Regions from separate parts of the Lentilitoribacter sp. JB5-8 genome, predicted to be linked through region 1. Evidence: predicted binding sites of a transcription regulator. Region 1 holds the regulator's gene; each other region holds the start of a gene.

What was found. Region 1 encodes LexA, which represses DNA repair genes until DNA is damaged. Its sites were predicted from a motif close to TGTTCNNNNTGTGTTCNG; they were not measured.
Region 2: the regulator LexA is predicted to act here: its motif matches at 4,261-4,278, upstream of ACZ1GZ_RS02820 (ImuA family protein).
Region 3: the regulator LexA is predicted to act here: its motif matches at 3,752-3,769, upstream of recA (recombinase RecA).
Region 4: the regulator LexA is predicted to act here: its motif matches at 3,317-3,334, upstream of ACZ1GZ_RS06990 (PA0069 family radical SAM protein).

What each region holds. Positions count from the first base shown of each region.
Region 1 is NZ_CM146332.1:2,405,259-2,411,231, forward strand. It holds gene gltA (citrate synthase) at 1-744, opposite strand, end outside; gene ACZ1GZ_RS11820 (ComEC/Rec2 family competence protein) at 1,249-3,351, shown strand; gene lexA (transcriptional repressor LexA) at 3,372-4,085, opposite strand; gene ACZ1GZ_RS11830 (molybdopterin molybdotransferase MoeA) at 4,441-5,652, opposite strand; gene moaC (cyclic pyranopterin monophosphate synthase MoaC) at 5,657-5,973, opposite strand, start outside.
Region 2 is NZ_CM146332.1:584,582-590,554, reverse strand. It holds gene ACZ1GZ_RS02850 (hypothetical protein) at 1-155, shown strand, start outside; gene ACZ1GZ_RS02845 (anthrone oxygenase family protein) at 152-664, opposite strand; gene ACZ1GZ_RS02840 (TetR/AcrR family transcriptional regulator) at 746-1,339, shown strand; gene ACZ1GZ_RS02835 (citrate/2-methylcitrate synthase) at 1,350-2,474, opposite strand; gene ACZ1GZ_RS02830 (CoA transferase) at 2,558-3,913, shown strand; gene ACZ1GZ_RS02825 (DUF2164 domain-containing protein) at 3,951-4,187, shown strand; gene ACZ1GZ_RS02820 (ImuA family protein) at 4,302-5,300, shown strand; gene ACZ1GZ_RS02815 (Y-family DNA polymerase) at 5,230-5,973, shown strand, end outside.
Region 3 is NZ_CM146332.1:2,874,746-2,880,718, forward strand. It holds gene alaS (alanine--tRNA ligase) at 1-2,355, opposite strand, end outside; gene recA (recombinase RecA) at 2,598-3,692, opposite strand; gene ACZ1GZ_RS14110 (carbohydrate kinase family protein) at 3,924-4,838, shown strand; gene ACZ1GZ_RS14115 (pseudouridine-5'-phosphate glycosidase) at 4,853-5,761, shown strand; gene ACZ1GZ_RS14120 (YiaD family glycine zipper/OmpA-like lipoprotein) at 5,854-5,973, opposite strand, start outside.
Region 4 is NZ_CM146332.1:1,462,036-1,468,008, forward strand. It holds gene ACZ1GZ_RS06970 (F0F1 ATP synthase subunit B) at 1-238, shown strand, start outside; gene ACZ1GZ_RS06975 (F0F1 ATP synthase subunit B) at 249-728, shown strand; gene ACZ1GZ_RS06980 (hypothetical protein) at 819-1,157, shown strand; gene ACZ1GZ_RS06985 (ribonuclease HII) at 1,163-1,798, opposite strand; gene ACZ1GZ_RS06990 (PA0069 family radical SAM protein) at 2,097-3,251, opposite strand; gene ACZ1GZ_RS06995 (glycosyltransferase) at 3,382-3,900, shown strand; gene moaB (molybdenum cofactor biosynthesis protein B) at 3,907-4,455, opposite strand; gene ACZ1GZ_RS07005 (4-(cytidine 5'-diphospho)-2-C-methyl-D-erythritol kinase) at 4,471-5,346, opposite strand; gene ACZ1GZ_RS07010 (tetratricopeptide repeat protein) at 5,339-5,973, opposite strand, start outside.

The sequences.
Region 1 (5,973 bases):
GTTTGCACCAGATGAACCAGCAAGACGCACAGTTGATGTTGAAGCGTTTTGCTCGTGGTCAGCGTGTAGGATGAAGATACGATCCATAGCACGTGCAAGAACTGGGTTTACTTTATAATCTTCACAAGGAACGGCAAAACACATGCGCAAGAAGTTTGATGCATAGTCCAGATCATTCTTTGGATAGATGAATGGCTGACCAACATGGTATTTGTAAGCCATTGCAGCCAGTGTCGGCAATTTCGCGATCATACGCATAGAAGCAACCATGCGCTGATGCGGATCTGTGATATCCGTTGAATCGTGATAGAAAGATGACATGGCACCCACACAACCACACAAAACAGCCATTGGGTGAGCATCGCGGCGGAAACCTGTAAAGAAGCGAGACATTTGCTCATGCACCATTGTGTGGCGCGTTACACGGTAGTCAAAGTCTTCTTTTTGAGCTGCAGTTGGCAATTCGCCATAAAGCAAGAGATAGCAAACTTCCAAGAAGTCACCTTGTTCAGCCAATTGCTCAATTGGATAACCACGGTGAAGTAGAACACCATTATCACCATCGATAAATGTGATATCTGAATCACATGAACCAGTTGAGGTAAAACCCGGGTCAAATGTGAACGCACCTGTTTGCTTGTATAGTGAGCTGATGTCGATGACGTCGGGACCCAAAGTTCCGGAGCGGACAGGAAAGTCGAACTCTTTGCCTTCGAAGTTTAATGTGGCTTTTTTATCGGTCATATTAGATCCCCTTTATATGTTTTTATGCAGCGCGAAATTGAACTATGTTGCGGTGCATTCATAAAAGCTTGGGCTTTAGCTATACGATTTCTGATGCATTGCCAAGATTGATGAGCAATATTTATAAACAGCCTTGTAAAACTATTGTTACGTTCAGTTTACCACTTGACAAAACTTATGGTAGTATTTTGCCATTGATCTCTCAAATTGCTTGAATGACTGGATTTATGCCCTGTGTTTGAAGTGGAGCAAAAACAGCAAGAATTAGCTAATAAAACGCGTTTTAGCCATTCTAAATCGTTTATATTGCGCAATTTGAGATTTACACGCCATGAAACATTTTCGCGTAATAAGACAAATAATGCTAACCTTTTAGGTTATTTTTCCAGATCATTAGCGACTGAAACTGCATTTGGTCACACTTTTTTGTGTATTCCAGTATTTTTAATTTTCGGTGCTTATTTCAATTTTTCAAGAAAACTCGACATTTCAGATGAATTTTTGGTGATTCCAATCATAGTTTTGAGCGCAATTGCCGCACTTAATAGGCAAATAAATGTCGGCGCAAAGTTCATTTTACTACTTTTATCCGCGTTTTTCATCGGTGCATTTGCCGCAAATTTTGAGATGAAAAAGTCCACGGTTTTGCTCGATAGTGATGTCACCACAAATCTAAAAGGCATTGTTTTATCCAAAAGCCTTGGGACAAATGGCACGCCGCGCTACAAGATATTGATCAATTCAACATCTAAACCCACCATTAAGCGACCACCGCAAAAGGTTCAATTGGTCGCGCGCGGGGGAGATGGCCAACTCAATGTCGGTGAGATCATTCAAACAAGAGCAAGATTAACGCGACCATCGGGACCTGTGTATCCACGCGGATATGATTTTGCATTCGGTGCTTATATCAATGATATCGGTGCATATGGGTTTATGCTTGGATCACCCATTTCACTTGGGAATATCAAAGCCAACGAATTGCCATTAAAAAGCAGATTTGAGTTATTTGTTGGTGCCATTCAATCAAAGATTTCAAACCGCATAAACAATCATTTAAGTGGTGATGCCGCAGCGATATCATCTGCCTTAATTATTGCCGATAAAAAGGCAATTAGCGAGCAAACTGTCGAAGCGCTCCGCAATGCCGGTCTTGCCCATATATTAGCGATTTCTGGTCTTCATATGGTTTTAGCGTCTGGCACTTTGTTTTTAACAATTCGGGCTTTGCTCAGCGTCTTTCCATCGCTTGTTCAGGCCATACCGGTTAAAAAGCTTGCGGCAGTGGCCGCATTGTCAGCTGCAAGCGCTTATCTCGTTATATCCGGCGCGCCAATTTCCGCCCAACGCGCTTGGCTTATGTTGGTGATTATGCTGGGGGCAACCATATTCGATAAACCAGCCATAACCCTTCGAAATGTAGCAATAGCCGCCATCATCATTATTTTAATAAAACCCTCAAGCGTAACGACACCTGGGTTCCAGATGTCCTTTGCCGCGGCAACAGCACTCGTATCAGTTTATTCCGCCTGGGCGCGGATAAAACTAAACCACTACGAGCGATCGACGGTGTATTTTAAAGAAACTTTTTTGTACAGAACGGTTCAGTTTGTGTTTGGGCTAGGAATGACAGCTTTGATTGCAGGGCTCGCAACAGGCATTTTCTCAAGTTTTCATTTTCATCAACTCGCAGGCTATGGTCTGTTGGGAAATGTCTTGGCGATGCCTGTGGTTACATTTCTCGTGATGCCGCTTGCATTACTCTCCATGTTACTCATGCCTTATGGGCTTGAATGGTTGCCCTTAACGGGATTGGGCCAATCAATAGATGTTGTGATTTACCTTGCAAACTGGGTTTCTGGATTGGGTGGAGAGCTCAAGACAGGTAAACCAATTCCCATAGTTATAGCATTTTTGGTTGCAGGCTTTATCGTTTTTGTACTGTTTCGAAGTTCCATCAAACATATAGGGCTGTTATCAATCGTGGTGGGATTGGCTTTGTCTTTTGTCTTACCGATTAACATCCCGGATGTTTTCATTAGCGAAGACGGAAAGCTTATTGGTGTCCGCCAGGATAAAACGTTGTTCGTTAATCGATCCCGTCCATCAAGCTTTATCGTAGATCAGTGGCTAAGTGCGCATTTGCTTGAGCTTGAAAAACCGCAATTAATAAATACGGCTGACATTGGCTTTGACTCACAAAATGCCCGCCGGGAAGATCTACAAATATTGATTAAAGGTGATGCTGCGTTTCGTTGTTTTAACACCCATTTTTGTGTGAACGAATATAACGGTAAGATCATAACCACGCTTGGAAAGACGGAACATATGCGCGCTGCTTGCCAGTTTGCGGATATTATCGTGACAACGTTTGGGGTAAACCGCGCTTTAAGGAACGAATGCGCTACTGAAATGATTATCAGCCGCTATGACTTAAAGCAGAGTGGCTCAATGGCATTATATTCAGCTCGTAATGGGAATGCGTATAGAGTTGAAACAGCTGTTGGAGACGCTGTGCGTCCCTGGACTATTCAAAGATACTTTAATTGGCGCGCAGATGAGTATTGGTTGCCAGATGGTCAAACATTAAAACGGACCAACAATTAAGCGGTCCGTCAAAATATGCATTAGTTGTAGCGTCGGATCAAGCCAACCAATTTGCCCTGAACTTTCACGCGGTCAGGCCCAAAGATACGCGTCTCATATGCAGGGTTTGCAGCTTCAAGGGCAATGGACGCACCTTTGCGGCGGAACCTTTTAAGCGTTGCTTCTTCATCATCAACAAGTGCAACGACAATGTCGCCAGGGTTTGCATTATTTGCGTCTTTGATCACAACTGTATCGCCATCAAAAATGCCAGCATCGATCATGGAATCGCCCTTAACTTCAAGCGCGTAGTGATCGCCACCACCAAGCATGTCTGTCGGAACGGTAATGTTGTGCGTCGTATGTTGAATAGCTGAGATCGGCACACCCGCTGCAATGCGTCCCATAACAGGCACGCTTAATGACCCATTGTCTTCCATTTGCTCTTGCGGTTTTGAACGGATTGGCTCGACTTTATCTTTGCTTCCCTCAATAACACTTGGATTAAATCCGCGAGGAGGGGGCGTTGTCGATTGATAGCTCTCTGGAAGCTTTATCACTTCAAGTGCACGCGCTCTGTTAGGAAGGCGTTTGATAAACCCACGCTCTTCAAGAGCTGTGATGAGACGATGAATGCCGGATTTTGATGCCAGATCCAACGCGTCTTTCATTTCATCAAATGAGGGCGGAATCCCTGTTTCCTTCATGCGCTCATGAATAAAAAACAGCAGTTCCTGTTGTTTGCGTGTCAACATATCAAAACCTCATCACGTTAGAAACAAACCATGAACAATGCATATATGTTCTATTTGTGTTCTGCAATAGTAAATAATTAATTAACAAAACTTGGTCGATCGACAAGATGAGATTTAGTATTTCTTGAACAAAGGTAGAATTATACCAGAACATAAGCGGAATTAAGTGAGCTTTGTTCTAGGTTGAGAACAATTACAGGTTGTTTTTTAAGTATAAGTGTCTGTTATTGTTATATAAATAAGTATCCGTTTAAAAACTCTATTCAACGAGAAAAGATCACCTACTAACAAGGGGTGTGAATTTTTAGGTATCTCATTGATGTTTGCATCTTAGTCGAAAAAAATTCTAAAAAACTTAGTTTTCAAACAGGATCACATCACAAATATCGCCTTTTGAGGCAGCTTTTGCGTTTGGCGGACGAATCAAAAGCCCATTGGCATCAGCAAAAACACGTACCAGCGACGAATCTTGCCGCTTAAACGGGGTTACAATGCGCTCACCAAGCTCATCCGTTTGAATTTGCGCCCGCATATATTCCTGCCGATGATCATTTTCAGGCAGTTCAACAGTCAATTTCGCTGTTGTTATGGGCGTGGTTATTGTCCGGCCTGCAAGTTTGCGCACAAGCGGCGCTAAAAAGAGTGAACCGGTCACCAAACTTGAGGCAGGGTTGCCGGGCAGGCCGATAAAGCGCATTTTACCCAATGTGCCATACATGAGCGGTTTTCCTGGGCGCATGGCAATTTTCCAGAAATTGAGCTGCATACCCATTTCAGTCAGCGCTTGCTGAACAAGGTCATGATCGCCAACAGATGCACCACCAATTGTCACTAAAATATCGGTATTGTTATCCAGAGCTTTTTGCACCGATGCTTTAATCACATCTAATTTGTCTTGCGCGATACCCAGATCCATCACATCAGCACCAGCGCTTTCGCACATAGCCATGACACCAAAAGCATTTGACGCGATGATTTGATCTATGCCCGGTTCTTCACCTGGAGATACAAGTTCATCGCCGGTCGCTAATACTGATATCAATGGCTTTTGAAAAACTTCAACTGCAGCATAATTCATGCTGGCAGCAAGTGTGATCGCAGAATAGTCCAACTCACGATATTTCTTTAAAAGCACATCGTCTTTGGAAAAGTCGACACCTGCAAGCCGAATGTGCCGATCAGGTTGCGCAGGTGCAGTGACCTTGATCAATCCATCTTCGAGCTTTTCAGTGTTTTCCTGAATGAGAATTGTATCGGCAGAAGCGGGAACGGGTGCGCCTGTGAAAATGCGGACACTCTCGCCATCTTCAAATGTACCGTGAAATCCGTGACCTGCCGCAGATTCGCCGATAACTTTAATCGTTGCGCCAATTTCACTCGCGTCTTTGAACTTAACAGCATAACCATCCATCGCGGATGCATTAAAAGGTGGATGCGTGCGTTTGGAAATAAGGTCTGTGGCTAAAATCCGACCGCGCAATTGCGAGATTGGCATCATTTCAGTGCTTTTTGGCTCAGCACCATCCAGCAGTTTTTCAAGTGCTTGATCAACAGGCAAGAGAGCCATAGCGCTATTCGACCTCGCTATTTGCGGTCCATTCGCCAGACTTACCACCGGTCTTTTTCATCAGCTTTATGCCGCCGATTTCCATGCCTTTATCCGCAGCTTTCGCCATGTCATAGATCGTCAAACACGCAACCGAGCATGCTGTTAATGCTTCCATCTCAACACCGGTTTTGCCCGATAAGCGAACTGTTGATTGAACGCGAAGACCAGGAAGCGACGTATCTTCTTCAATGTCTACGGCAATTTTGGTCAACATAAGTGGGTGACAAAGAGGAATGAGATTTGATGTCTGCTTTGCCGCCATGATCCCTGCAATGCGCG
Region 2 (5,973 bases), 1.8 Mb from region 1:
TCTGTGAAGCCTCAAATGAAGATTACCAAAATGGTGCTAATTTATCCGATCTTGTACCTTTCTGGCGGGTTTTGGGTGAAAAGGCTCCAATCCGCAAAAAACTGTCTTTTGATCTTGAGCCTTATTTAACGCAGCAATCGTTAGAAGCTGCTTAGGCTTTCGTCGCATTTATCTGCCCCAGAACATAAATTCCGTAGCAGGCGATCAGACATGCTAACCCTGAAAATATTGTGCGTGTCTGGTTCCAGAATTGCCATTCGTTTGAGTAATCTTTCCAGATTTCCTGCGCTTCCTGTGGTGCAAGCGGCATTTGAAGCAGCGCAAGCTGCTCATTCATCGGCACGTTGATTGTAAATGTGAGCACTGCACCACCGAATAAATAGATCATGCCTGATAACGCGAATATCAGCGCAAGTTTTTTGAGTTTTAGAGAGGCAGCAATGCCAGATGTGATGAGCAAAGCTGGCGTTGTTCCGAAAAAGATGAGGCCGAATATGGCATTTCGGACGGATGCGTTCATGCCTTGCATAGCTTGAATGGCAACTTCGCTGTCAATTTGGTCGAGCCCCCACATAGTTGAGCTGACCCAGGCATAGAAAAATCCAAATATTGCGGCGGATAAAAGCGTGGATGTGAAAGCCGTAGTTTTCAATAGATGTTTCATAATTTCCTCAAAAAGCGTAATTATATGTACGTATTTACATATCCGTAATTTAGTGTACGATAATTGTCAAGCGAGGTGATTATGCGTGAAAGTGCACAAAAAGAACGACGGCGATTAATTGAAGAAGCGGCTTATGCGCTAATTGATGAAAAAGGCTATGATAATATTTCAATGCTCGCGATTGCCAAACGTGCAAAAGCATCAAACGAAACGCTCTATCGCTGGTATGGTGATAAGAAAGGCTTATTTCAGGCGATGGTGATCCGCAATGCAGATGATGTTTATGCGAGTTTGACCCAAGACCTCGAAGCCCATCGCGATCCTATGCAAATATTAGAAGATATCAGCCTCAAACTTGTAAGGCTTGTAACAAGTGATCGTGCGATTGCGCTCAATCGTGCTGCGGCTGCGGATGCGAGCGGAGAACTTGGAATTGCCTTATCAAAGGTTGGGCGCGAACGTGTTTTGCCGCTGATCTCAAAGGTCCTTGGTCAGATCAAAGATCAGGGCACATTCGGTGATCTATCTTTAGATGAAGTTACACGTCTTTACATGAATTTGCTCATTGGAGATCTACAAATTCGGCGTGCCATTGGTGTGATGCCTGCACCAAATGAAACAGAATTGAAGACCACAACGCGAAAGGCCTTGGATCATCTTCTCAAATTTGCTTGAACTATCAACGCTAACGCCATGCGCGTGGCCGGATGAGCTTGCCGCTTTCGCGCTGTTCTTCGGTATGTGCGATCCAGCCGATCACGCGCCCAAAGCCAAACAGTGTTTGGCCGGTTTTGGGTCGCAATCCGAGGCTTTTTTCCATGGCGGCCAGTGCGAAATCAATATTAGGATATAGCCCATATGTTTTTTCAACTTCTGATACGATCTCACCCCAACCTTCTGGCAAATCAAAATATTTAAGCAATTCCTCAGCGCGCGGATCTGTTTTGGGATAAATCGGATGACCAAAACCCGGTGGGTTTTTGATGGTTTTGATAAATTCAGCCTTTTCGTCGCCGGTTTTCATCGCAGCTCGCCCCACCCACCATCTTGTCATTGAGGTCATGGACCCATGCCGTGTTCCAGAAAAACTTGCTAGCGCTGCTAAGATACAGGCTTCGGTGCTTGCATGTGCTGAGGCTGCAACACGTGCGGTGTAAGCTGAGGGATTAAGCTCGTGATCGGCGCATAAAACCAGGCAACGCCGTGCAATGTCAGCAAAATCATCATCTTGAGAGAAATATTTTGCGAGTTGAACATGAAATGGTTCGTCTGCCAGCGTTTCGATCTGGCAAATGGCTGCAAGCAGAGATTTAAGGATAAACCCGTTGCGCTCTGTTTCTTCTAGCGGATAATTCGTCGTTAAAATATGTGTCGCTGCCGCTAACATCCGCACAAAGGCATTTTTGCCCTCGATAGGGACAAATTTGAAGTCTGGATCAAATTTCAGATCAGTGTTGATTAAGAGCTTGGCGACATTTTCATAAGTTGCCTCTTTGGACATCTCTATCGCATCATACCCTCTGTAATAGAGCTTTCCCTGATCAATGTGACTAATCTCTGATCGCAGAACCGGTTCACCCCAGCTTTGGGTTGATTTTGCAATTGCCCTGCGTGATCGACCACGTTTTTTGCTCGCTAGCAGTGTTTCAACATCATGCGCGTGATAAAGACTTTTGCGTGCATCGCCTTGTTGCGCATTGGCCCGCACCTTGCCGCGGCTCACATATGCATAGAGCGTTTGGCGTGAAATATTAAGGGTTTCACACACCTCTTTGGCGCTGAGTGTAAAGACATCTTGATCTTTTTTCATGTTGATTATGTTGATCAATCTTGACGATCTGTCAAGTTACGACGATTTTTTCATCAACAGTTCAGTTTATGAAAGGTGCTCTCATGGCTCTGATGAAACCCATTTTAGATGCTTTGAATTTTGCCGATGATTGGCGACAAGGCGAAATGATTCACGTGAAAAACGCTCATGCCATGTCATCTGACGTGTTTTCGGTGACATCCCTTGCCTCCAGTTCTATTGCTGCGGCTGGTCTTGCACTCGCGCATTATGCTTTTGGCGCGCAATATCGGGGTCGAATTCATGTTGATCAGCATCTGGCCTATCGCTGGTTTTCGAGTTCTGTGCGACCAAAGGGTTGGGCGTTGTCATCGCCTTGGGATGATTTGGCGGGAGATTATCAAACCCGCGGTGGATTTATTCGTTTACATACCAATGCGCCGCATCATCGCCAGGTCGTTACAAAAGTTCTGGGTGATTTGGATCGCGCAGGGATTGCGAATAAGGTTGCAAATTATCAAGGCGATGAACTTGAAACCATGATTGTTGAAAATGGCGGTGCGGCGGCAAGGATGATGAGTTCTGACGATTGGGCAATCCATCCGCAAGGTGTGGCATTGTCTGAAGAGCCGTTAATCGCTTGGCAGCATTTTATCGGTGGTGAACTTGATCATAAACCACGTCCAGCGCGCCCATTGGAAGGTTTAAAGGTTCTTGATCTAACGCGGATCATTGCCGGGCCAGTGGCGACGCGTTTTTTGGCTCATTATGGCGCCAATGTTTTGCGCATTGACCCCAAAGGTTGGGATGAGGGCGAACATATTATTGATATGATCCCGGGGAAAAATTGCGCAACGTTAGATTTGAAGTCTTTGGAAGATCTTACGCATTTAAAAACTCTGCTTTCACAGGCCGATGTGTTTATTCATGGTTATCGCGCGGATGCACTGGAACGTCTTGGTCTTGATGGACCAAGCTTAAGAGCGCTTAATCCGTCTTTGATTGATATTGCTCACAATGCTTATGGCTGGTCAGGCCCTTGGCGCAACAGGCGCGGATTTGACAGTTTGGTGCAGATGAGTTGCGGAATAGCTGCAAAAGGCATGGAAATATCTCATGGTCCTAAACCTCGTCCTATGAGCGTGCAGGCACTTGATCATGCGACGGGCTATCTCATTGCGGCTAGTGCCTTACGTGGTTTGTCTCGATTGCGCGATTTTGGTGAAGCCTCTTCTGCGCGTTTATCCCTAGCGCGTACAGCGGAACTTTTGAAAACCACAGCACAAGATCAGTTTGGTGCTGATCCGATGACTGAGACCATTGAAGATTTTTCGCCTGATATTGAAAAAACACCTTTGGGTCCTGTTAGACGATTAAAATCGCCGCTTCATATAGATGAGATCAAACCTTTCTGGTCAAAACCTACTGGCCTCTTGCATCAATCACGCGCTGAGTTTTAAGTAGCGTTTTGATGGTTGATCTCAGGGAGTGAATGATATGGGCTTAGAATTAAGCGATGAGCGGAAAACAGATATTGCGCGTGCCTTATGTGGGTTTTTCGCAGATGAGTTTGATCATGAGTTGAGCGAATTTCAATCATCAGAAGTTGTTGATTTCATGCTTAAACACATTGGTCCCAGTCAATATAATCAAGCTATTGGGGATGCGCGAAACTTTCTGATGGAGAAGATCGAAGAGCTTGATGTCACGCTTTATGAACCTGAGATCCGCTAAGTTCGCAAAATACAGCAAGGAATTTATTCCTTAAAATATGCTTGACTCTTTTTTGATCTTCTGGAATCTATATTAGAACAAATAGTGAACATTATAAAACGGGGTGAACGTGCAATGCGACAGCATCAAATGCGCGAAAGTCTGGCGCGTGAAGATTTAAATTGTCTTCGACACAAGATAGCTAAAATTGAAAAGCGATCTACAGCTCGCTTTGATAATACCTCGTTTGCGCAATCCGTTAAGTCAGACAAAGATAATGCACAAAATCTCGTTACGCTACCAAAACAATATGAAAGTAATAGGCATAATGAGGACATTCTTAAATTTGATGACCCAGCTTTAGATACCGCTTTATCAGGTGGAATTAATCTTGGTGCGTTAACAGAACTTAGATCCCAGGAAACGCGACAAACAGGTGCGGCAAGTGCCTTTACCTGGATTTTGGCGCATCAAATGCAGAGCTTTTTAAAGCAAAAGCATAATGAAGATTTGCCGATTATCTTTATCAGCGAAACATCATCGCGTCTTGAAGGTGGGCAAATATATCCACCAGGTTTGATCTCGCTCGGCATTAACCCTGCGACATGTCTTTTTATCCAGCCGCGCTCATTACATGATGCGCTTTGGGTTGCTGAATTGACGGCTAAACAAAAATCTGTTGCGGCAACCATTTTGGAAGTGAGGGGCAATCCGCAAAGTCTTGATATGGCCGGTACGCGGCGTTTGCATTTACGCGCACAAAGTTCGGGACGTCCGTTTTTCTTATTGCGGCAAGCCGGAGAAGAAGAGGCAACAGCTGCGCGTTTGCGCATTGGTGTGCAATCCGCACCGGCAGCATTGCGGGCTCTGCCATCAAAAAGGGCGTTTTCAAACAGTCTTTCAAACCCAGCCTTTCAGATCACCTTAGAAAAAAGCAAAAACCCAGCACCGCAATCATTCATTTTGGAATGGAACAATGACAGCCACTCTTTCACCGCAAGACCCAAGGACATCTCTTCCAACCCAGTCGATTTTTATCAAGAGCAACCGCCGGATATTGGCGGTGGCATTTCCCTATCTGGCAACGGATCGGATCAAGCGGCTGAGATGGGGCGCGTCGTGGCGTTCGGATAAAACACAAAGTGAGATAGCCAAATTTGCGCCCATGGTATGTGTGGCAAAGCAAAAGGGTGCCATGCGGTTGGCAGCTCTTGATATGACTGCTCAGGCGCATAAATTGCGCGAAGGCCAAGGTGTCACCGAAGCACGGGCGATATGCCCCGACCTTGATATCATTGCCAGCGATGATGCGGCGGATTTAGCCTTTCTAAATGCGTTGGCTGATTGGGCGGATCGCTATACGCCTCTCATTGGTCTTGATGCACCCTTTGGAAAGCCGCAAGGGTTGTTCTTGGATATTACTGGCTGCGCGCATTTATTTGGCGGTGAAGCTGAGATGCTGAAAGATATTATTTCGCGGTTTGATCAAATGGGAATTTACGCCCAAGGCTCGATTGCTCCCACGCCTGGTTTAGCGTGGGGGCTTGCTCGAGAAATGGCCCGAGAATTTAGCAGTCAATATGCGCTGCATGAGCATAAAGCAGAAACTGCGATCATGAATTGGGATAATTTTGAAGCGCGATTTCGTCAGTTTCCAATGGCCGCTTTGCGTTTACCGCTTGATATGTTGTTAGCGCTTGATCGTGTTGGGCTCAAAAAAGTTAAAGATATATTATCCGCGCCGCGCAAACCCTTGATGCGCCGATTTGGTCCTTTGCTTTTAAAACGTCTTGATCAGGCTTTGGGG
Region 3 (5,973 bases), 470 kb from region 1:
ACCCAAAAACTTGATACCGTTGACTTCTTCCGGTTGATCACCTTTAGAGCCGCCGCCCATTGCCAGTTGGCGTTTTGCGTCAGCAAGTTCTTTTTCGAGCTGCTTGCGCTCTTCAAGCAATTGCGCAACACGCGGTGCCACATCAGATGGCGTAACTTTAAGCGCAGCAGCTGCTGCCTTAAGATTTTGCTCCTGTGTTCTGAAATGATCACGCGCAGCATCGCCTGTTAGCGCTTCAATACGTCTAACCCCTGCAGAGACAGCACTTTCGCTCAATACCGTTACAACACCGATTTCACCGGTATTAGCGACATGCGTACCACCACACAATTCGACAGAGAACTGGCCATCATGGTTTGAGCCTTCTACCTGCTCACCCATTGCGACAACGCGAACTTCATCGCCATACTTCTCACCGAACAAGGCACGTGCGCCTGCTTCTTTAGCATCATCAACGCCCATCACGCGGGTGGTCACTGGATTGCTTTGCAGCACAACCTCATTGGTGATGCTCTCAATCGCTTGAAGTTCCTCATCGCCAATTGGTTTTTGGTGTGAAAAGTCAAACCGCAATCGGTTCTCAGATACAAGAGAGCCTTTTTGCGCCACATGCTCACCAAGCACCTGACGAAGGCTTTCATGCAATAAGTGCGTTGCTGAGTGGTTACGGCAAATATCAGCACGACGTTCAGCATTAACTTCCAAACGTCCAGCATCGCCAGTTTTGATCGAACCATTTTGCAACACACCATGATGAACAAACAAGCCATCTGCTTTTTTCGATACAGAAGAAACCTCTGCAATAGCACCGTTTTCAAAGATAACTTGACCGCTATCTCCAACCTGACCACCCATTTCAGCGTAGAACGGTGATTGGTTAAAGACCATATCAACTTTCTGACCTTCAGAAGCGGTTTCAACTTCAGCACCATCCATCGCAATTGCATGAACAACGCCTTCGGCAAGGAGTTTGTCATAACCCAAAAATTCAGTTGGACCCACGCGATCAAAGACAGAGAACCATACGGCTTCAGAAGCTGCATCGCCAGAACCAGACCAGTTCGCACGTGCTTCAGCTTTTTGCTTTTCCATAGAGGCATTAAAGCCATCAACATCGACTTCAATTGAGCGTGCACGCAATGCATCCTGCGTCAGATCAAGCGGGAAGCCATAAGTGTCATAAAGCTTAAATGCAACATCACCTTTCAGCTCATCACCTTCTGACATGCCATCCGTTGCTTCATTAAGCAACTGAAGCCCACGACCAAGCGTGCGCTGGAAACGCACTTCTTCGATTTCAAATGTTTCTTTGATCAAGTCTTCTGTTTGACGTAATTCTGGGAACGCGTCACCCATTTCTAGCACCAAACTTGGAACTAGCTTATGCATCAAAGGTTCTTTTGCACCCAAAAGATTCGCGTGACGCATCGCGCGGCGCATAATACGGCGTAGCACATATCCACGACCTTCATTGGACGGTAATACCCCATCAGCAACCAAGAAGCTACAAGCGCGCAAGTGATCTGCGATCACGCGATGGCTTGGCAATTGATCACCTTCCGCTTTCACACCCGTTGCCTCTTCTGATGCACGAATGAGTTTTTCAAACAGATCTATTTCATAATTATTGTGTTTGCCTTGCAATACAGCGGCAATACGCTCAAGCCCCATACCTGTGTCAATTGATGGTTTAGGTAGATTCAAGCGTTCATCTGATGAAACCTGCTCATATTGCATGAAAACAAGGTTCCAAATTTCGATAAAGCGATCACCATCTTCTTCAGGAGATCCTGGAGGCCCTCCCCAAATGTGGTCACCATGATCAAAAAAGATTTCAGAACATGGACCACAAGGACCTACATCGCCCATGGACCAAAAGTTATCACTTGTTGAAATGCGGATAATTTTCTCATCAGAAAAACCAGCAACCTTTTTCCAAAGATTCGCAGCTTCTTCATCTTCTGAGTAAACAGTCACAAGTAGTTTATCTTTAGGAAGACCATATTCCTTCGTGATCAAATTCCACGCATGCGTAATGGCTTGCTCTTTAAAATAATCACCAAAGGAGAAGTTACCGAGCATTTCAAAGAATGTATGATGACGCGCCGTATAACCAACATTATCCAAATCATTGTGTTTACCGCCAGCGCGTACACATTTTTGCGATGTCGCGGCAGTTTTATAAGGGCGTTGCTCAAGGCCAGTAAAGACGTTCTTGAACTGAACCATGCCGGCATTGGTAAACATCAATGTTGGATCATTTTGAGGAACCAGTGAGCTTGAAGATACAACTTCATGCCCTTGTCCCTTAAAGTAATCTAAGAAAACCGATCTAATATCGTTTACGCTACTCATATCCGTCTTAAACTCCGCTAGCTACGAGTGCGTGAAAATTTGCACCCCATGCTGATCAATCATCGATTTTTCTTAAATTCGAAAACCAATTATATCAACCATATAATGCCGCTTCGCAGGTATTCTAAGAGAAAATCATATATTTTTAGGTGTCGGCTTGAATGTTCGGTCTCAAAAACCAAAAAAGCCACCCAATATAGGTGGCTTTAAGTTTTACTTTTTGCACTTGAGGTGGGTTGAACCTATTTCTCACCACCAGCAGCAACATCATCTTCTTCTTTACCGCCTGAAGGATCGTCAAGCAATTGCTCAGCGATAAGACCCGCATTCTGGCGCAATGACAATTCAATCTCATCAGCAACTTCGCGATTATCAGCGAGGAACTGCTTCGCATTTTCCCGGCCTTGCCCCAAACGCTGACTATTATAAGAGAACCAGGAACCTGACTTTTCAACGATCCCAGCCTTTACACCAAGATCAACCAATTCACCGGTTTTGGACGACCCCGCTCCATACATAATATCAAATTCAACCTGTTTGAATGGAGGCGCCATTTTATTTTTAACAACCTTCACACGTGTCTGGTTACCCACGATTTCATCACGATCTTTCACAGCGCCAATGCGGCGAATATCAAGACGGACAGATGCGTAAAACTTAAGCGCGTTACCACCTGTTGTGGTTTCAGGAGAACCAAACATCACACCAATCTTCATACGGATCTGGTTGATGAAAATCACCATGCAGTTTGATTTTGCAATAGAAGCCGTCAACTTACGAAGCGCCTGGCTCATAAGACGAGCTTGAAGACCAGGAAGGCTATCACCCATCTCACCTTCAATCTCAGCACGCGGCGTTAAAGCAGCAACAGAGTCAATAACCAAAACATCAAGCGCACCAGAACGCACAAGCGTATCTGTAATTTCAAGCGCCTGCTCACCGGTATCAGGCTGAGAGATCAATAAGTCTTCAAGGTCAACACCCAGTTTACGAGCATAAACCGGATCAAGCGCATGTTCCGCATCGATAAAGCCGCAAATGCCACCATCTTTTTGCGCTTCTGCAATTGTTTGCAACGCAAGTGTTGTCTTACCAGAACTTTCAGGACCATAAATTTCAATAATTCTGCCCTTAGGTAGTCCCCCAATACCAAGCGCAATATCCAGACCAAGCGAACCAGTTGAAACTTTTTCAATCTCAACAACATTCTCATTTGATCCAAGCTTCATAATTGAGCCCTTGCCATATGAGCGCTCAATTTGAGAAAGTGCTGCATCTAGCGCTTTACTTTTATCCACCGATTTTTCCTCTACTAGTCGTAAGGAGTTCTGTCCCATGATCTGATACCTCTAAGTTTAAAACCAACCGCTTTGTTCAAGCGCCAACTTAACTTAAATGTACTCTATTTGTTCTCATTTGACAACACCCAATTAAGTTATTGCAATATAACGATAAAAACACTTTTGTTCTTTTTTTGTACACGGCAATATTCTAAATCTGTTCAATCCTAACCATGTACATTAAACTTGCTGGGGTGATGATATACGATTCGTGAAAGGTATATAGTTTTGAATTCAGTTTTAGTAATCGGGGGCGCCCATATCGACCGAAAAGGTGCCATGACTGAAGACTATATTGCAGGTGCCAGCATCCCGGGAACCGTTGAAGAAGTTATCGGTGGCGGTGCATTTAATGTTGCTGCCAACTTATCTCGGCTTGGGCTTGATGTTACTTTTATTTCTCCACGAGCAAATGATGGGAATGCAAATCTGGTTTCAAATCAGATTGGTCTACAGGATATCAATGATTGTCCGGTTATATGCGATGGTAACACCCCCAGCTATACAGCACTGATTGATCGACATGGTGAACTTGTTGCCGCTCTTGCTGATATGAAATTGTATGACGACTTAACCCCCGCATCCTTTCTTAAAGATGAAACCATCAAGCAGCTCGAAAGTTCTCGCATCTTGATCACAGATGCAAACTTACCTGAAGATATTCTCATAGAGATATCAAGAACAATACATGATGATTGTCATTGGTATGCAATTGCCGTCTCCCCTGCCAAAGTTGTGCGGTATCTAAAGGTCATGAAGCGGATAAATTGTCTGGCAATGAATATGAATGAAGCCAAAGCAATCGTTATGAATACATCACAGGCTGAATTAAAAACCTCACTGGAAGCTTTGGGTCTACGCGGCGCGATTATAACCAATGGAGCAGATGAGATTACAGGATTCTTACAAGGCTCAGAGCACATAAGCCTCAAACCAAAACAAATTGATAAAATTATAGATGTCACTGGCGCTGGTGATGCCACATTGTCCGGATTTGTTACACAAGTTGAAGATGGTCATAATATTCAACAAGCTTTAGAGTTTGGAATGGCTGCAGCGCGGTTGACAATCACGATAAACGGTGCACAACACCCTCTTCTTTCACACGACCTTGTTCAAAAAGAACTTGAACAATCCCAATAACAAGGTAGCCACAAATGCAAACTCAATTAGATATTACCTATAGCGCTGAAGTTGCGGATGCACTTTCAAAAAATGCGCCCATTGTAGCGCTTGAATCGACAATCATAACGCATGGTATGCCTTGGCCTGGCAATTTTGAGATGGCAACAGGTGTTGAACAGCTTATTCGAGATAATGGCGCAACGCCGGCAACTATCGCGGTTTTAGATGGCAAGTTACATGTCGGGCTGGAACGCGAAGCCATTGAACAACTAGCAAAAACACCCGATGCAATGAAATTATCCAGAGCGGATTTCGCATTTGCCATTGCGCAAGGAAAAACGGGGGCAACAACAGTGGCCGCAACGATGATGGCCGCCCATCAAGCTGGTATCTTTGTCTTTGCAACAGGTGGCATTGGCGGAGTTCACCGCGGTGCCAGTGACAGCTTTGATATCTCGGCTGATTTACAAGAGCTTTCGAGAACCCCGGTTATTGTTGTTGCAGCCGGTGCAAAGGCAATTTTGGATGTGCCGAAAACTCTGGAAGTTTTAGAAACCAATGGCGTTCCCGTGGTCACACTTGGCCAGGATGAATTCCCAGCGTTCTGGTCTTCAAAATCAGATCATGCATCCCCATTACGTGTGGATAATGTTGAAGATATCGCAAATTTTGAACATGCCCGACGTCGTTTTCAGGACCACGGCGGAATGCTGGTCGGCAATCCTGTTCCGCAGGACGCTGAAATCCCTCAGGATGAAATGAGCAGTTTTATCGAGCAAGCGCTTAAAGAGGCAGATGATCAAAAGATATCAGGTAAGGACGTGACACCATTTCTGCTTGCCCGGATTTTTGAATTAACAAACGGCAAAAGCTTGGAAACGAATATCGCCTTAGTGCGCAATAACGCAAAAGTCGCAGCACAGATTGCCTGCTCGCTTTAAGCCAGAATTCTTAAAAAAACCGGTGTACTTAAACAAAACCCCGGTGATCAGTTGACCACCGGGGTTTATTTCATTCTGTAAAGTTTAACCGACTATGACAGTGGAGAAAGTTGAATTTCTACACGACGGTTGGCCGCACGACCCGCATCGGTGCTGTTGTCAGCAATCGGACGTGTTTCACCAAAGCCAAGTGTACGGAAGCGGCGCGCGTC
Region 4 (5,973 bases), 940 kb from region 1:
CACAACATCTCGCGAGAAAGCAAAAGCTGAGTCAGATGCGGAGCGTGCCAAGCACGAAGAAGCATTGAACAAGAAGCTTGCTGAAAGCGAAGCTAATGTTGCTGCTGTTAAAGCAAAAGCATTGGCTGAAGTTGATGGTATTGCTGGTGACACTGCTCAGGCTATTGTTGAACAATTGCTTGGTGGTAAAGTTACCAAAGCTGAAGTCACTGCCGCTGTGCGTGACGCTGTGAAATAGGAGAGGCAAAATGGACGCTACATTTTGGGCACTCGTTGGCCTCATTATCTTCCTCGGCATAATCTTCTATCTGAAAGTTCCTGGTAAGATTACTGGCGCGCTCGATCAACGCGCTGATAAGATCAGAGACGAACTTGATGAAGCAAAGCGCCTGCGTGAAGAAGCGCAGCAGCTTATGGCTGAATACCAGCGTAAGCGCAAAGAAGCTGAACAAGAAGCTGAAGACATCGTCGCTGCAGCTAAAAAAGAAGCTGACACGCTTAAAGAAGAAGCTCGCGTTAAGTCAGAAGAATATGTGGCTCGTCGCGAAGCACTTGCTGAGCAAAAGATTGCTCAGGCTGAGCAAGACGCAGTGAGCGAAGTTCGCGCATCTGCTGTTGAAGTTGCGATCACTGCGGCTGAAAAGCTTATCGGTGATAAAGTGACAGCTTCAACAAAATCAAGTTTGTTCAAATCATCATTGGCTGAAGTCAAAGATCGTTTGAACTAGTTTCGATTTTTCTTGCTGTATTTAACAAGCAATATATAAACTCAAGGCCTGATGGTTCATCCATCGGGCCTTTGTTTTATGGAGATTTATATGCCTCATGTCGTTTTAGAATATTCAGCAAATTCAATTGATAATGATCAATTAGATCAGGCGCTAAAGTCGACCTATGAGGTGTGCTGTAAATTTGATTGTATACGTCCTGAAGCGATCAAAATACGCGCGCATTCTATTTTAAATGCATATTACGGAAATGGAGCGAAAGACTTCATCCATGTCACAGCTCATCTTTTAGATGGTCGCTCACGCGCTCGCAAAGCTGAAATTTCCAAAGCGCTGCTTGATAATATTATGGCTGAATTTCCGATGATTGATACGTTTAGTGTCGATGTCTTGGAAATCGATGGTAACGTTTATCAAAAAAATAAATAGCGCAATTAGTCTTTACGGATTGGTTTAAAACTAAAGCGGTGAATGGGGCAGGGGCCAAATTCAATAATGGCATCTCTATGAGCTTTGGTGCCATAGCCTGCATGCTTTTCAAACCCATATTCTGGATATAGTTTTGATGCGTATTCCATCATGCGATCTCGAGTAACTTTCGCCACTATAGATGCTGCCGCTATTGAGAGTGAACGGCCATCTCCCTTGACCAATGCATCTGCTGGAACGTTCATGCCAAATGGGACATCCCTGCCATCAACCAATGCGTATTGGGTTTTTTTCGCCAAGGCATGTAGAGATCTGCGCATAGCGTCCAAACTCGCTTTTCGAATGTCTGTTCTGTCTATTATTTGAGCAGAGTTTGAACATATCGCGACATGTGAAGTTCTCATGATCTCATCAAATAAAACTTCGCGTTTCTTCACAGTTAATTTTTTACTATCGTTTAGACCCTCTGGAATATTATGTTCATCCAGTATCACCGCAGCGGCAACAACAGGTCCTGCTAGTGGACCCCGTCCAGCTTCATCTAAACCGGCCACCGGCCAATAACCTTGATTTTTAGCTTTAAGTTCTGAGCTAAAATCTGGACCTTTTGACAGATCAAAATCTAATTCTGATTGGGGCATGAGATTGAAGAACCGACGTGGATGCGCATTTTGTTAGGGGATCATGCCACATCCACGTCAATTCTCGCAAGAGGTTACTGCCCGAGCTAATCGCTCTTGATATCATCATGATAAAAGGCAGTTGATATAAGATAGTCGGGGACAAATGACTATAATATATCTCAGGTTCTGATTTAGGGTCAGAACCATATACGCAAAGTCAAAATAGTTGGCGGCATTTCAACTTTTGCGCTGATCACATCATGCTTAGATCTATGGCGCGATCTCTCATGATGTAATGGCTCATATGAGGAAGCTTTTATAACAGCGAAAGCTGAACATTCTCTCCCTCAGGTTTGACGAATAAATCCGTTCTTGGTGATGGCATGCGTTTACCCAAACCAAGGCGCTTACATGTCATGTCAAAACGTCTGCTAATTTGCCAAGCGTAAGGGCCCGCACCGCGCATGCGTTTGCCAAATTCCGCATCATAATCCTTACCGCCACGCATCGATCTAACAAGCGACATGACATGACGATATCGATCAGGGTAGTGCCGTAATAGCCAGTCTCTAAAAATGGGGCTGACTTCCTGAGGCAAGCGTAAAAGTACGTATGATGCTTGCTCAGCGCCAGCATTATGCGCGCTGTCAAGAATACGCTCGATCTCAAAATCATTCAATCCAGGTATAACAGGTGCCACCATCACTGAAGTGGGTATGCCAGCATCTGACAGAGTGCGCATAGCTTCAAGACGTTTGGTCGGCGTGGAAGCACGCGGTTCCATAGAGCGTGAAAGTTTACGATCAAGCGTCGTTACCGACATCGCAACACGCACTAAACCATCACGTGCCATTTGTGATAAAATATCAATATCGCGCAAGACAAGTGCAGACTTTGTTACAATACCAACAGGGTGTTTGGCTTCTGCTAAGACTTCTAAGATTTGTCGCATAATGCGCATATCTTTTTCAATGGGTTGATAGGGATCTGTATTGGTACCAATGGCAATGCTTTTGGGTTGATAATTGGGTTTTGATAATTCTCGCTTGAGCAATCGAGCAGCATCGGGTTTAGCAAAGAGCTTACTCTCAAAATCAAGACCGGCGGACAACCCCATATTTGCGTGAGTGGGGCGCGCAAAGCAATAAACACAGCCATGCTCGCATCCTCTATAAGGATTAATGGAGCGATCAAATGGGAGGTCAGGGGAGGTGTTGCGAGTGATGATAGATCGCGAACGTTCTACTTGAACTTCTGTTTTAAACGGCTCAAGCGTTTCAAGATTATTCCATCCATCATCAAAAACATGATGCGTATGCAATTCAAACCGACCACTTGGATTAATACCAGCTGCACGCCCACGCCTACGCGAATGATCAATTTGAATAGATTGGTCAGCCAGCATTTGGCGATTGATATCCGAACCATGTGGAATATCAAACTCGGTGTGGTGCCGTCCTGCTTCGTTCATATTTATCTCCCTGCGCTCTATTTTTTATGAGTCGCCAACCTTGAATATATTCCTAGCATGAAAAATAGAACAAAACAAGAACAATAATTGGTGCATTGCAATATTTGTCAGCCTTAGATAAAAGAAATCTATGATTTCAGTTATTATTCAATGCCATAATCAAGAGGCAGAATTAGCAAAGACTTTGAGTGCACTCGTCAGCGGAGCTGTCGAGGGAATTATCAGCGATGTATCCATTGTTGATGATGGTTCATCAGATGGCACAGCAACGGTTGCTGACGCTGCTGGCTGCAATCTTTATTCATCTCAAGACCTTGATAAACTTCCTGCGAATATAAGAAGTGAATGGATCATGCTTATCGAGCCTGGTGCAAAACCTCTTCACGGGTGGATTGAGGCATTCACTGAGCATATTAATAATGGACAAACATCTGCGAAGATGTCGCCATCGGTCAATTATCGTTTGCCATTCTTAAAGCGCTTGTTGCGCAAATCTTCGCCACTGGAATATGGCCTACTCATGCCTAAACGTGAATTTGCAAATCATGTGAAAAATGGGAAATCACTTGAGAGTATTGCTAATGGATCAAGAGCCGTAAAGTTAAGATGCGAAATGGTGCCAGCAAGCTATTCACAGCTTATGGCTTAACCCCAGCTAGTTTGCACCACGCTTTAAGTGTTCATCAAGCCGAGGCATAATCTCCACAAAATTGCATGGCATATGGCGGTAGTCGAGTTGGTTTTTTAAAATCCCATCCCAGGCGTCTTTGCAAGCACCGGGTGAACCGGGCAGAACAAAGACAAAAGTCTGATTAATCAAGCCAGCGGTTGCGCGCGATTGAATGGTGGATGTACCAATCTTATCTTGCGAGATCGAATGAAAAACATGCGAAAACCCATCCATGTGTTTTTCAAATAAAGGCTCAAGCGCCTCTGGGGTGACATCCCGTCCGGTAAAGCCCGTTCCACCCGTGGTGATAACGACATCAATACCATCATCCTTACTCCAAGACGTCACGCGTGCAGCGATCTTTCCTTTATCATCTTTGACGATATCGCGATCGACAAGGATATGTCCTGCATCTTCAATACGCTTAGCAAGCGTAAGACCAGATTTATCATCATCAAGGGAACGGCTGTCTGAAACAGTTAAGACTGCTATTTTAACGGCGATGAACGCTCGATTTTCATCAATCCCAGCCATCAGTTTTTCCCTTCATTACCCAAGCAATTGAGTTGTCTTCACAAACCAATCTGGATGCGCATCTTTGATGATTTGTTCTGCGCGAAAAGCGCTTTCATTGTCTTCATATAGCGCAAAGCAGCTGGCACCGGAACCCGACATTTGCGCACATGAAGGTTTGGTTTGTTCCAGCCTATCAAGACATTCAGCAATTTCAGGGCAGCAAAGAATTGCGGGATTTTGGAGATCATTGCGGTTTTGGGCGATAACAGCCACCAATTCATCAAAACTATGGATTTGTGTTGGCGAGCTTAAAGACCCATTTCGTTTTGTTTCAAGCGCTTTGAAAACAACCGGAGTTGACACTTGAACCATCGGATTAACAAGCACAATATTGCCTTTAGGGAACGGCGCTACAAGTGATATCTCCTCACCAATACCTTTCGCAATAAGTGCACGGCTTTTAAGGCACATGGGAACATCAGCCCCAAGATCAAGTGCCATACGTTCCAACTCAATCTCTGAGATATCAAGATCCCAAAGTTTGACTAGAATGTTGAGCGCAGCTGCTGCATCGGCTGAGCCGCCCCCAAGGCCAGACGCGACAGGCAGGTTTTTTTCACATATGAGCGATACTGGCGTTGTTTGAAATCCGTTCTGATGGGCATGCGCTGCCAGCATATCGCGTGCTTTGACAATCAAGTTGTCATCGTGACCATCCAGCACATGAGCAAATGGGCCACAGAGCTCAAAGCTATTTTCTTGAGCAGGTGTGGCGGTAATCTGATCGCCAAAATCAGTGAAAGCAACAAGGCTTTCGATCAAATGATAGCCATCGTCACGCTGGCCCGTTACATGAAGCGCAAGATTAACTTTCGCATGAGCTGTTAGAGATAACGTCGACTTATCCATCAGAGGACGTGGATGCACTTTCAGTGTTGTTCTCAGGCATTCCGTCTTTGATCTTCTTTTCAATAGCAGGGATCAGACTTTCGTCAAAATCAGACATGTTCAATAATGCACGTTGCCACTGAAAACGCGCTTCGATTTTACGCCCGACATTCCAATATGCATCACCTAAATGATCATTGATTGTTGGATCATTGGGCAATAATTCAACGGCACGTTCTAATTCGCGAACTGCGTTTTCGTATTGTCCCTGACGGTAATATGCCCAGCCCAGGGAATCGACAATATATCCGCTATTTGGTCGCGCTTCGACAGCTGCACGAATGAGATCCATACCCTCTTCGAGTTTGATATTCATATCAATCCAGGAGTAGCCAAGATAATTCATCACATCCGGTTGGTTTGGAGATAATTCAAGTGATCTTAAAAATGCAGGTTCTGCCTTTTCCCACTCTTTTAAGCGTTCAAAACCAATGGCTAAGCGATAGAACATATTCCAATGTGAACGGTTATGGATAGGACCAACTGCTTTAATGCCACGCTCAAAATTTTCAACGACTTCAAGATAGCGTTTTTCTCGCGCTAAAATACGGCCTAAACCTTCATAGGCTCGAATATCTTGCGGGTATT